Regions from separate parts of the Glycomyces sp. NPDC048151 genome, predicted to be linked through region 2. Evidence: riboswitches for the same ligand, from Rfam matches in the RefSeq annotation. Region 2 holds a riboswitch; the other holds the start of a gene.
The links. Region 2 has a riboswitch for cobalamin ahead of ACGGCP_RS01600 (prenyltransferase/squalene oxidase repeat-containing protein). Riboswitches for the same ligand answer to the same signal wherever they lie in the genome.
Positions count from the first base shown of each region.

Region 1: linked by a shared signal. The riboswitch ahead of metE (5-methyltetrahydropteroyltriglutamate--homocysteine S-methyltransferase) and the one ahead of ACGGCP_RS01600 (prenyltransferase/squalene oxidase repeat-containing protein) in region 2 are both predicted to bind cobalamin.

Region 1 covers NZ_JBIDBB010000001.1:199,472-205,155, forward strand. The annotation lists gene ACGGCP_RS00960 (alpha/beta fold hydrolase) at 1-938, opposite strand, end outside; gene alr (alanine racemase) at 1,023-2,207, opposite strand; gene metE (5-methyltetrahydropteroyltriglutamate--homocysteine S-methyltransferase) at 2,283-4,502, opposite strand; cobalamin riboswitch at 4,543-4,751, opposite strand; gene ACGGCP_RS00975 (SDR family NAD(P)-dependent oxidoreductase) at 4,831-5,571, shown strand; gene ACGGCP_RS00980 (hypothetical protein) at 5,632-5,684, shown strand, end outside.
Region 2 covers NZ_JBIDBB010000001.1:325,193-330,876, forward strand. The annotation lists gene ACGGCP_RS01595 (hypothetical protein) at 1-451, opposite strand, end outside; gene ACGGCP_RS01600 (prenyltransferase/squalene oxidase repeat-containing protein) at 459-1,739, opposite strand; cobalamin riboswitch at 1,823-1,991, opposite strand; gene ACGGCP_RS01605 (TetR/AcrR family transcriptional regulator) at 2,121-2,780, shown strand; partial or broken gene ACGGCP_RS01610 (MinD/ParA family protein) at 2,708-3,946, opposite strand; gene ACGGCP_RS01615 (UvrD-helicase domain-containing protein) at 4,238-5,437, opposite strand; gene ACGGCP_RS01620 (MoaD/ThiS family protein) at 5,616-5,684, opposite strand, start outside.

The sequences.
Region 1 (5,684 bases), 130 kb from region 2:
GGCGGCGTCAGCAGGTCCTCGTCGCCGACGACCACCAGCGCCGGAAGCCCCTCGAACAGCGGCAACACCGCCGTCTCGTCGTGATCGAGGATAGCTCGCGCGTAACCGACGATGGTCTGCAGCGAAGTCCGCCGGTTCATCCGCTCCACCAGCGTGACCAGCGACGCGGGCGGGTCGACGTGCCCGAACGCGGCCTTGCGCGTCAGCAGCCACCCCAGGTCGCCCGCGAGCAGCCGCGACCGCTCGATCAGATCCGGCGTCCACCCCGCGACCTGCTGCAGCATCGGCAGCACGGTGCGCCGCAGCCGCTGCAGCGACCGCATCGGCTTCGTCGCCACCTTGTCCAGGCCCGCCGAAGTGGAGGAGAGGAACGCCACGCCCTTCACGCGCTCCCGGAAGTCCGCCTCGTATGTGCGGGCGTACACCTGGATCGTCATGCCGCCCATGGAATGCCCGACGAGCACCAGCGGGCCCCGCGGGGCCACCGCCGCCAGGACGTCGTGCAGCACCTCGGCGAGGTCCGCTATTCCGTACTCTGTACGAGGAAGCGGGCCCGAGCGGCCGTGCCCCGGCTGGTCGTACAGCACCGCCCGCAGCGACACCCCCGCCCGCTCCGCCTCGACGACCGCCTTCCGCTGGAAGTAGAACGTCGCCATGTCCTGCATATAGCCGTGCACGAACACCACGGTCAGATCCGCGTCCTCAGGACCGGCCGTCTCCACGTGGATCGGCACCCCGTGCGAATCGACCGTGAACACCGAACGCTGCGGCGGCAGCTCGAACGGCTCATGCGCGTACGGATCGTTCGACGCCGCCCGCGTCCGCCTCGCCAGATACCGCGGCACCCCCCACGCCAGCGCGGCGCCGACCGCCACACCGCCGGTCACGCCCCCGGCCACGGCCAGCCCGCGCAACCGGCGCGACTGCTTCTCACTCATGCGGCCTCGCAATGCTCTCGAACACCAAGCCCCCGGACATTCTGCCCGCAAACGCCGCAACGCGGTAGACGCGGCGTTCAGTACTCAGGCCCCGCGCGGAACCACGCCCCGGTTCCACAGGCGCGGCACCCGCGACCCGATCGCCGTCAGCACGTCGTTCGGGATCGTCCCCGCCCACGCCGACCAGTCGTCCGCGTCCGGATGCTGCTCGCCCGCGCCGATGAGGACCACCGGCTCACCCGGCCTCACCGCGTCGTCGCCGCAGTCGACCATGAACTGGTCCATGCAGATCCGGCCCAAAACCCGGCGGCGCTTGCCCGCCAGGTACACCTCCGCCTTGCCCGAGGCCGCCCGCGGCACGCCGTCCGCGTACCCGAGCGGCACGAGCGCCACGTTCGCGTCCCGCTCCAAGTGCACCGTGTGCCCGTACGAGATGCCCGTACCGGCGGGCAGGCGCTTCACCGACATGACGACCGACCGCACCTCGATCACCGGCCGCAGGTCGACCGCGAACTGCGGCACCGGGTTGTACCCGTACAACGCGATCCCCGGACGCACCATGTCGTACCTGGTCTCCGGGTCCGAGATGAGCGCCGCCGAGTTCGCCAGGTGTCGCACCTCCGGCTCCAGGCCCGACGCGGCCACCGTGCCGAGGAACCGCTCGAACGCGGCCTTCTGCTCGATATTCGCCGGGTGACCGATCTCGTCGGCGCACGCCATGTGGCTCCACGCGCCGACGACGACGACCGAACCCGCGGCCTGGTGCTTCGCCGCCGCTTCGGCGACGAACGCCCACTCGGGCTCGACCACGCCGCCTCGCGACATGCCCGTATCGCCCTTGAGGTGGATCCGCGCCGGACGCCCGGCCTTGTCGGCCGCCGCGGCGACCGCGTCGAGCTGCGCCATCGACGACACCCCGAGCTCGATCCCCGCGCCGACCACCTCGGCCAGGCCCGGCTGGTCCGGGGCGAAGAAGAACGCCATCACCGTGGTGTCCGCGAGGTCCGGCAGGCGCTTGAGCTGCCATGCCTCCCTGAGGGTCACGACCCCGAGGCTCGCCGCCCCGGCCTCGACCGAGACCCGCCCGGCCGGGACCATGCCGTGCCCGTACGCGTCGGCCTTGACCATCGCCATCATCGGCACCCCGGCGATCGCACCGAGGGTCTCGATGTTGTGCGCGAGCCGTCGCCAGTCGGCGCTGGCCTTGGCCAGGCCCGACATGGTGCCGAACTCCGGTTCGGCCAGGACGCGGTAGTTGTCTATCGCCACATATGCAAGGGTACGTGCCCGCCGCGCCCGGCCCCCGACAGCGCCGGAGCCGGGTCGCGGCGGGCACGTCCCGTTCTAGACGAGCTGCTCGCGGACCGACTTGGCGGCGGCGACCAGGCCTTCGAGCGACGGGCGGACTTCCTCATACCGGCGGGTCTTCAGGCCGCAGTCCGGGTTCGCCCACACGCGCTCGGGGCCGAGCGCGGCCACGGCCAGGCGCAGCGCCTCGGCCATGTCCTCGGGCTTCGGGACGCGCGGGGAGTGGATGTCCCACACGCCCGGTCCGACCGCGCTGCGGTAGTTCGCGCGGTCGAGGTCGGCGAGGACCTCCATCTTGGAGCGGGACGCCTCGATCGAGGTCACGTCGGCGTCGAGCGCCGCGATCGCGTCGATGACCTCGCCGAACTCTGAGTAGCACAGGTGCGTGTGGATCGAGGTCTCCGGCCGCACGCCCGAGGTGGCGACGCGGAACGAGCGGGTCGCCCAGTCCCGGTACGCCGCACGGGAAGCGGCGCGCACGGGCAGCAGCTCGCGCAGCGCGGGCTCGTCGACCTGGATGATCGCGGTCCCGGCCGCTTCGAGGTCGGCGACCTCGTCGCGCAGTGCGAGCGCGACCTGGTCGGCGGTGTCGGCGAGCGGCTGGTCGTCGCGCACGAACGACCACGCGAGGATCGTCACCGGCCCGGTGAGCATGCCCTTGACCGGCTTCTCGGTGAGCGACTGCGCGTACGAGGTCCACTCGACGGTCATCGGCGCCTGGCGAGTGACGTCGGCGTAGAGCACCGGCGGGCGCACGCAGCGCGAACCGTAGGACTGCACCCAGCCCGCGGCGGTGGTCGCGAAGCCGTGCAGCTGCTCGGCGAAGTACTGCACCATGTCGTTGCGCTCGGGCTCGCCGTGCACCAAGACATCAAGGCCGAGCTTCTCCTGCTCCGCGATCACCGACGCGACCTCGGCCTTCATGCGGGCCTTGTAGTCGGCGTCGATCATGAGCCCGCGGCGGTGCGCGGCGCGGGCGTTGCGCAGCTCGGCGGTCTGCGGGAACGACCCGATGGTGGTCGTCGGCAGCGGCGGCAGGGGGACGCGTTCGGCTTGGGCCGCTTGCCGGTCGGCGTAGGGCACGCGGCGGTCGGCGTCCGCGCCGAGCGCGGCCAGGCGCTCGCGCACGGCCTCGTCGCGCCAGGCGTCCGGGGTCGCCGGACGGGCCTCGCGGGAGCCTGCCGGGTCGGCGATGGCCTTGATCTCCTGGAGTTTCTGTCGGGCGAACGAAAGCCGCTCGAACAGGGCCGAGGGAAGCTCGGTCTCGGCGTCCAAGTCCACCGGGACGTGCAGCAGCGAGGATGACGAGGAGACCCCGACGCGGTCGCTGATGGCCTGCAGCCGTGCGAGGTCGGCCGCGCCGTTGGCAAGGTCGGCGCGCCAGATGTTGCGGCCGTCGACCACTCCGGCCAGGAAAAATGTTTCACGTGAAACATCCAGTGCCTCAAGTGCATCGAGGTCACTGCGGCCTCGCACGAGGTCCAGCGCGACACCTTCCACACCGGCATCGAGGAGCACCGGAAGCGACTCGCCGAACGGCCCGTAACCGCCCGCGATGAGGATCTGGGTGTCGGCGCTCAAACGCCGGTAGGTGTCGGAGACAGCGGCCAGCTCAGCCTCGGTGCGATCGCCGCAGAGCGCGGGCTCGTCGAGCTGGACGAGATCCGCCCCCGCGTCCCGAAGGGCCGCAAGCAGCTCCGCATAGACCGCGACGAGGTCGCCGAGCCGGTCGAACGGTGCGAAGCCGTCCGGTGCGTCCTCGCTCGCCTTGGCCAGCAGGAGGAACGAGACGGGGCCGAGGAGCACCGGCCGGGCGTCGAGTCCGCGCTCCTTCGCCTCCAGGAACTCGGCGACGGCCTTGGCGGGCTTGGCCGCGAACGCGGTCGCAGGCCCGATCTCGGGGACCAGGTAGTGGTAGTTCGTGTCGAACCACTTGGTCATCTCGAGCGGCACGGCGGCCTCGTCCCCGCGCGCGGCGGCGAAGTACGAGGCCAGCTCGGTGTCGCGGTGGTGGCGCGGCGCGAGCGCGTCGACGGCGCAGATCGTGTCGAGCACATGGTCGTAGTAGGAGAAGGTGCCGGTCGGGACCGCGTCGAGCACCGAGAGGTCGTCGAGCATCCCGGAGCGGACGGCCGCCGCGGCGGCCTCCAGCCCGGCGGCGTCGAGCCTGCCCGACCAGTGGCCTTCGAGCGCGCGCTTGAGCTCGCGGTTCGGGCCGATACGCGGATATCCGAGCACGGTGGAAATCGTCTTCATGTGTCAGTTCCCTCGAACTTGCGACAACGGGACCGCGCGCGGTCGCGCGCGGTACGCGGGCAGGTATTCGGACTCGAGGGCCTGCCGTCTCCGGCTCCTAATTCCCGCCGCTTCCCAGGGTTCCGGGCCCAGTGCTTATGGCGGGTTTCGTTCCCTCTCACCGCTGCGGGGCAGTCCTGGATTCCCACCAGGTTCCCTCTTAGCCGGAGCGGTTCGCACCGCGCCGGAACCAGCGTCGGAACCGATGGTACGACCGCTGACCGGCCCGGGCCCCCGACGAGGCCGCAGAGTGGGACGAGGGCTCCGCGAATGGGTAGGCTCGGGCCCCATGAGCACCAAACCTGTAGCAGTAGTCACGGGAGCGAGCAGCGGCATCGGAGCGGCCACCGCGAAGGCCCTCGCCAAAGCCGGGTTCGACGTGATCCTGGGCGCGCGCCGGGCCGACAAGCTCGCCGAGGTCGCCGCCGAGTGCGGCGGGACCGCGCTGCCGCTGGACGTCACCGACGAGGACTCGGTGGCCGCCTTCGCCGCCGTCGTCTCCCGCTGCGACCTGCTCGTGAACAACGCGGGCGGCGCGCTCGGCCTCGACTCGATCGCCACGGCCGACCTCGAACTGTGGCAGCAGATGTACGACGTGAACGTGCTCGGCACCATCCGCGTCACCAAGGCGCTCTTGCCGAAGCTCGTCGCCTCCGGCAACGGCCAGGTCGTCGTCATCGGCTCGATCGCGGCCCACCAGCCCTACCCGGGTGGCGGCGGCTACAACGCCGCGAAGCACGCCGAGGCCGCGGTGACCCGCGTCCTGCGCCTCGAACTGATCGGCCAGCCCGTTCGCGTCTGCGAGATCGACCCCGGCATGGTCGAGACCGAGTTCAGCCTGGTCCGCTTCGAAGGCGACCAGGCCCGCGCCGACGCCGTCTACGCGAACATGACGCCCCTGACCGCCGACGACATCGCCGACACGATCAGTTGGGTCGCAACCCGACCCGCCCACGTCAACGTCGACCAGATCACGATCATGCCCCGAGACCAAACCGGAGCCCAACAAGTCCACCGCCGCGAGAGCTAAGCGGCGCAAACATATCGGCCCGGCGGTAATCCGCCGGGCCGATGCGTTGAATGGAGAGTCATGCCGAACACCCCTTATCGAGTCAGCCGTTCGATTTCGAGCTTGGAGTCCGC
Region 2 (5,684 bases):
CGGTCGAGCCGTCGCCGAACACCCAGCCCTCGACGTCGCCCGCGTCGGGGCGCGCGTCGCCGCCGCCCACGGGCGAGTAGGACCAGGTCTCGTCGTCGGCGTTGGCCCGCCAATACGACCAGTACTCCTTCGCGGGAGGCGCTGCGCCGCAGTCGCTTTCGGGGAGGTCGTCGATGCGGCAGACCATGCCGCGGATCGAGGCGACCTCGGTGACGGCGAACCCGGCCTGCGCGAGCGCGTCCAGGCCGTTCGCCGGGTCGGCGGCGCACCCGGTCGCGGGCTCGGTCGCGAGCGTCCCGAAGTCGACGACGACCGTGACTTCGAGGCAGCCGTCATGAGCGGCGGCAGGGGAGGCGGGGAAGAGGACCGCGAAGAGCACCGCTATCGCAGCGCGCAGGCAGCGCCCGCCGGACCGGCGGGCGCTGCCTGCGTTTCGTTCGCTTCGGGACACGTGCCGACTATTGCTTGTCGGTGCCGTCGCCGTCAGCGCTTTCGCCGTCGCCGGAGGCCTCGCCCGAGTCGCCCTTCGGCTCCTCGGCGGGCGCCGCGTCCCCGGCCGGGGACGCACCGGCGCCGCGCTTGCGGGACTGCAGCGCGAAGGCGACGATGAGCGCGACGAGCACGACCACGGCGGCACCGATCGCCCACGGCACCCACGAGGCCGAACCCTCGTCCTCGTCGGCGGCCGCGTCGGTCGCGGACTCGTCCCCGGCGCCGGCGCTCTCGCAGCCGGTGCCCGGGGCGGCGGCCTCGATGCCGGTGGCGTCGAGGTTCGCGAGGTCCTGGCCCGCGATCGGGACGATCGCCTGCGCGGTCGCGAGCAGGCGCGAGGCCTCGCCGAACTCGGGGTCCTCGGGGTCGGTGTACATGAGCGCGCCCGGCGCGTCGCTGTCGCAGCCGAACTGGAGCGTCAGCAGGAACGAGACGGCGCGCTCGGCGGCGTCGGCCCGATCGGTCGCCAGGAACGCCTGGGCGGCCATCGCGGTCGAGTTCGCGTTCTCGCCGAAGCCGTTGTCGAACCCGCCGTCCTCGGCCTGCGCGGCCTCGAGCCACTCCACGGCCGCGGTCAGCGGGGCGGCGGCGTCGTCGCCGAGGGTCGCGAGCGCGGACGCGACGAGACCGGTCGTGTCGGGGTCGGAGACGCAGTCGTCGCCGCCGTCGACGTCGCCGAAGTTGAACCCGCCGTCGGGGCACTGGACCGCGGCGAGCCCGGCCGCGGCCTCGGGGCCGGCCGGGGTGCCGGTGCGGGCGAGGCCGAGGACGGCCCACGCGGTGGACGGCGCGGTGCCGTCGCCGTAGGTGCCGTTCGCGGTCTGCGAGGCGGTGACCTCGTCGGCGAGGCGGATCTCGGCGAAGTTCGTCGGGTCGCCCCCGGCGGTCGCGACGGTGTACATGACCTTCCCGGCGGCGCCGGCGTTGAGCGCGGGCTCGGTCGCGCCCTCGACCGCGGGGTACACGTACGGGGAGAGCGTCTCGTTGCTGTTGAGCCACTCGAGGGTGGCCTGGACCTGGTCGCCGCCGACGCGGGCGGCCTCCAGGGCGATGACGGCGTCGAGCGAGGACGAGACGTCCCCGCCGTTCCAGGAGGTGCCGTCGGACTGGGCGACGAGCCAGGACGCGGCGGCCTGGGCGGGCTGCGCGAACGGGGCGTCTTGGGCCTCAGCCGGTGCGGCGGAGGCGAGGACGGCGACGGGCACGACCGCGGCGGCGGCCAGCAGTCGGGCGGGCAGGTGGCGCAATTGCCTGACCTTTCCTTGAGCGAGTTGGGTCTTCGGGCAGGCGGCGGCGCCGCAAGCGCCTGTAGACCACGACAGGCGTTGACAATTCGGACGGCGTCGTCGGCGGGCATTCGGGCTCACGCGGGTGGACCGAGCAGGATCGAAGGGTGCTCGGCAGTTTGTCTGAGTTGACGGACCGCGACTACCGTTGCGGGTCAGCGCCGGCCTTTCACCGGACTTCCCCCGCCAGACGCCTATGCAATTTGGGTCATTCTCGCGGGTGGATTCGCTGGGTGTCAAGCTGACCGGTCGCGCAGTGCAGCCGTTCACTCGCGCCACGCGAGTGAACTCCCGCCTTGCGGTTATTGACCCGTAGCACCGGGTGTCGATACGGTGCACAACGTGAGCAGAAATAAGAACGCCGATTTGGACAGAGTTCTTCGCGCTGCGACACGGGTCTTCCTGGAGCGCGGGTTCTCCGCCACCTCCATGTCGGACCTCGTCGCGGCGACCGGCATGAACCGCGCCGGGCTCTACGCCGCATTCGGGTCCAAGCACCAGCTCTACATCACCGCGCTGGGCCGCTACCGGGAGGACACCGAGCCGGAGCTGCGAGCGATCGCCCACCGCGCCCTCGAGCGCGGGAGCGACGAGCGCATCGACGCGCCGCGGGTGGTGGCCGATCTGCTGGAGGTCGTGGCCCGCCATTCCAAAGAGGGCGGTTTCGTGGTGCGCGCCGCGGTGGAGCTGGCCGACGACCCCGCCACGATGCGCCGCGTCCAGGAGGCCTGGACGGAGCTCGAACGCGATCTCGCCGCGATCCTGGCACGGGCGGTCGAGCGCGGCGAGATGCACGCCGCGGCGGACCCTCCGCGGCTCGCCGCCACGGTCCTCGTGTTCGTGCAGGGCGCGCTCGTCCTGGGCCACGCCGACGAGGACGACCGGCGCCTCGCCGACGCCGCGGCGGGCCTCGTCGGGCTCCTCGCCGCCTACAGCCCCTCGGCGACGGCCGAGGAGATCCGCAGCCAGGCCGACGACGACGCCTTGCTCAGCGAGTCGTAGCGGATCGGCTCGCCCGAGTCGAGGAGCTTCTCGTACGGCGCGAGCAGGACCGCCCTCGTGCGGGCCGCGAAGTGCCGCTGCACCGCGGGCAGGTCCACGTCCTTGCGGTGGGCGGGCATCGACACCACCGACACCGCGCCGCGCACCAGGTCGCGGCGGCCGGTCTGCTCCAAGTGGTCGAGCATCCGCGCGGCGGTCTCCGCCGAGTCGTTGCGGGCCGACATCGTCACCACCAGCTGGTCGGTCGCGTCGATCGCCGCCTGCCAGTTCGCCGCCCGCACGTTGTTGCCGGTGTCGACGACGATGAGCTTGTAGAAGCGCGACACCGCTTCGCGCAGGTCGCCGAACGCCTGCGACGTGAGCATCTCCCCGGCCGTCGCCGACTCGTCGGAGGCGAGCACGTCGAACATCGCGCCGCCCTGGGCGCGCACGTACTGCGAGAGGTCGCCGATGCGCCCCGTGGGGCCCCGGAAGTGGTCGAGGTCGCGCAGCAGGTCCCGGACGGTCCGCACGTGGAAGTCCTGCTGGGCGCGCATGCCCAGCGTCCCCTGCGTCTCGTTGTTGTCCCACGCGAGCACGTAGCCGCCGCGGTGGCGGCCGAACGTCATGGCGAGCATGAGGACAGCGACGGTCTTGCCCGCGCCGCCCTTGGGGTTGACGACGGTGATCTGGCGCAGGCCCCCGAAGTTGCGGCGCACGGTGTCGACCGCCCGCTGCCGTGAACGTTCTCGGGGCCCGGGCGGGAGGGCGACCATGCCGAGGCTGAAACGGTGGAGCGCGCCGCGCAGGCCGGTCTCGGCCACGGGCGGGCGCGGCGGCACGACCCGGCGGGACGCGAAGTCGTCGGCGGTCACGCCGAGCCGCTCGAGCGCGCCCGCGTGGTCGGGGAACACCGGGACCGGGACGTTCGTGCGCGGCGCGGGCGCGGGAGGCGCGCCGACCTGGTAGTCCACAGGGGCCGGACCGGGCGGCGCGGGCCAGCCGTCCACGAGCCTGGGCTCCTGCGGCGCCTCGTACTGCGCGGGCGGCGAATCGTAGGGAGCCGCCGGGCCGGGCATGGGCGTCGCGGCCGGGGGCGGCGCGCTCGGCACGTGGTCGCCCTGGCGCGGATTGCGGACGGGACCGGCGTGGTGCGGCTGCTGCATGACGTCCTCGGGAGCGCTGTCCTGCTGGTGCACTTCCGAAGACGCGTAGTACTGCTCGCTCGCCTCCGGCGGCGCGACGTACTCGTGGTTCGATTCCGGCGGCGCGCTGTACTCATGGTTCGCGCCTGGCGGCGCGAACGGCGACCACCCTGGAGCATCCGGCCGGTGCAGAGGAACGGTGTCCTCCTCGGTGTGCTCCATCGGGGCCTCCCAGCGCGCGGATGCGCTCAGCGTCAGAGTGCGGTTACCCGACTATTGTGGCCCATACGCCTGTCATCGCGTGGGAACTCGGCACGGCTCCCGATCGCGGACTCACAGCAGTCGCGGCTGCTCAGGGCCCGAACGGTCCTGAGGGACCATCCCGAATGGACTGAACAGTCCCTGGTCCACATCGGCCAGAAGCGGCGAGCCCGCGCCGGTGTGGCTGACATACGCGAGGTCCCTCGTGCGCCCGAGCGCGACGTACAGCTCGCGGCGGGCCGCGGCCGTGTTCGGCCAGTCCTCGGCGGTCATCCCGGTCAGGCACACGACCCGGAACTCGCCGTCGGCGGCCTCGGCGACGGACATCCCGTCGGGGCCGATCACCGCGAGCTCCTCGGGCGCGACCCCGGCCTCGGCGAGGCGGTCGGTGAGGTCCTCGACGAAGCGCTTCTCGTCGTCGGCGTCGACCGCGAAGCACCGGCCGATCCCCGAGCCCTCGAGCGCCGGGCGCTCGGGCTGCACGAGCCGACCCGGGACGCGGCTGATCGGCTCGATGACCTGCGAGGCGGCGACGAGCACCGCGGCGGGGCTGCGGTGGTTGCGCGACAGGCGCATCACGTGCGCCTGCGGGAACCGCTCCCCGAACGCCGCGAACGCGGCGGGCTCGCCGGTGACGAGCGCCGAGTCGGGGTCGCCGGTGGCGGTGATGTCCGCTTCGGCCCCGCGGTTGTCGGTGACCTGGCGGAACAGGCGCATCGGCATGCGCGGCAGGTCGTCGATGAAGATGTGCCCGAGTTCGGGCGGGCTCGCGGCGGCGAAGTCGTCGAACTCGGCGACGGTGATCGAGGCGGCCTCGCGGCCGATGAGCGCGCCGAGCTCGCGGCGCAGGCGCGCGGCGCCGGGCGCGGACGCGGCGAGGACCAGGCACTGGCGGGCGGGCACGCCCAGCTCCTGCACGAGGTAGGCGACGCGGCGGATGAGGAGGTGCGTCTTGCCGGTGCCGGGGGAGGCGTTGATGAGCAGCGGGCCGCGGCCGGCGGAGGCGGCCACGCGCTGCATGGCGTCCAGTGAGTCGAGCAGGCCCGCGCCGACCTCGTCCATGCCCGTGAGCAGGGGCGCGGACTCCAGCCACGGGTCAGGGGTCCGGGTCGTCAGCGCCGGTTCGGGCATGGGGACCGCTTCGCGGACGTACCGGGAGTGGTGCGACCGGTGCGAGCGGCGGCGCCGCTCGGCGGTGGTCCGCATGCCGGCGGAGAGCTCGAACAGCGGGGACGCCACCTGCGGTTGCTTGCGTTCATCAGGACGGCGCACCTATGCATCCTCGCAGACAGACGGCACGTGCCCGGAAGCGGCTCCCGCCCGGGCGCGCCGCGCCTCGAACAGCGAATCCTCCTCGCGAACCGTCGCCTGTCGGACCCTCGGCGTATCGTGTCGGACAGGGGGCCACCCCGGGGACAAATCCGGAAAATCCGCTTTCACGTTCACGGCCTCACCCGCCCGCGAACGGCGGCAGCACCTCCACCGTCACCCCGGCCGGGAGCACCGTCGCGGGGTCTTT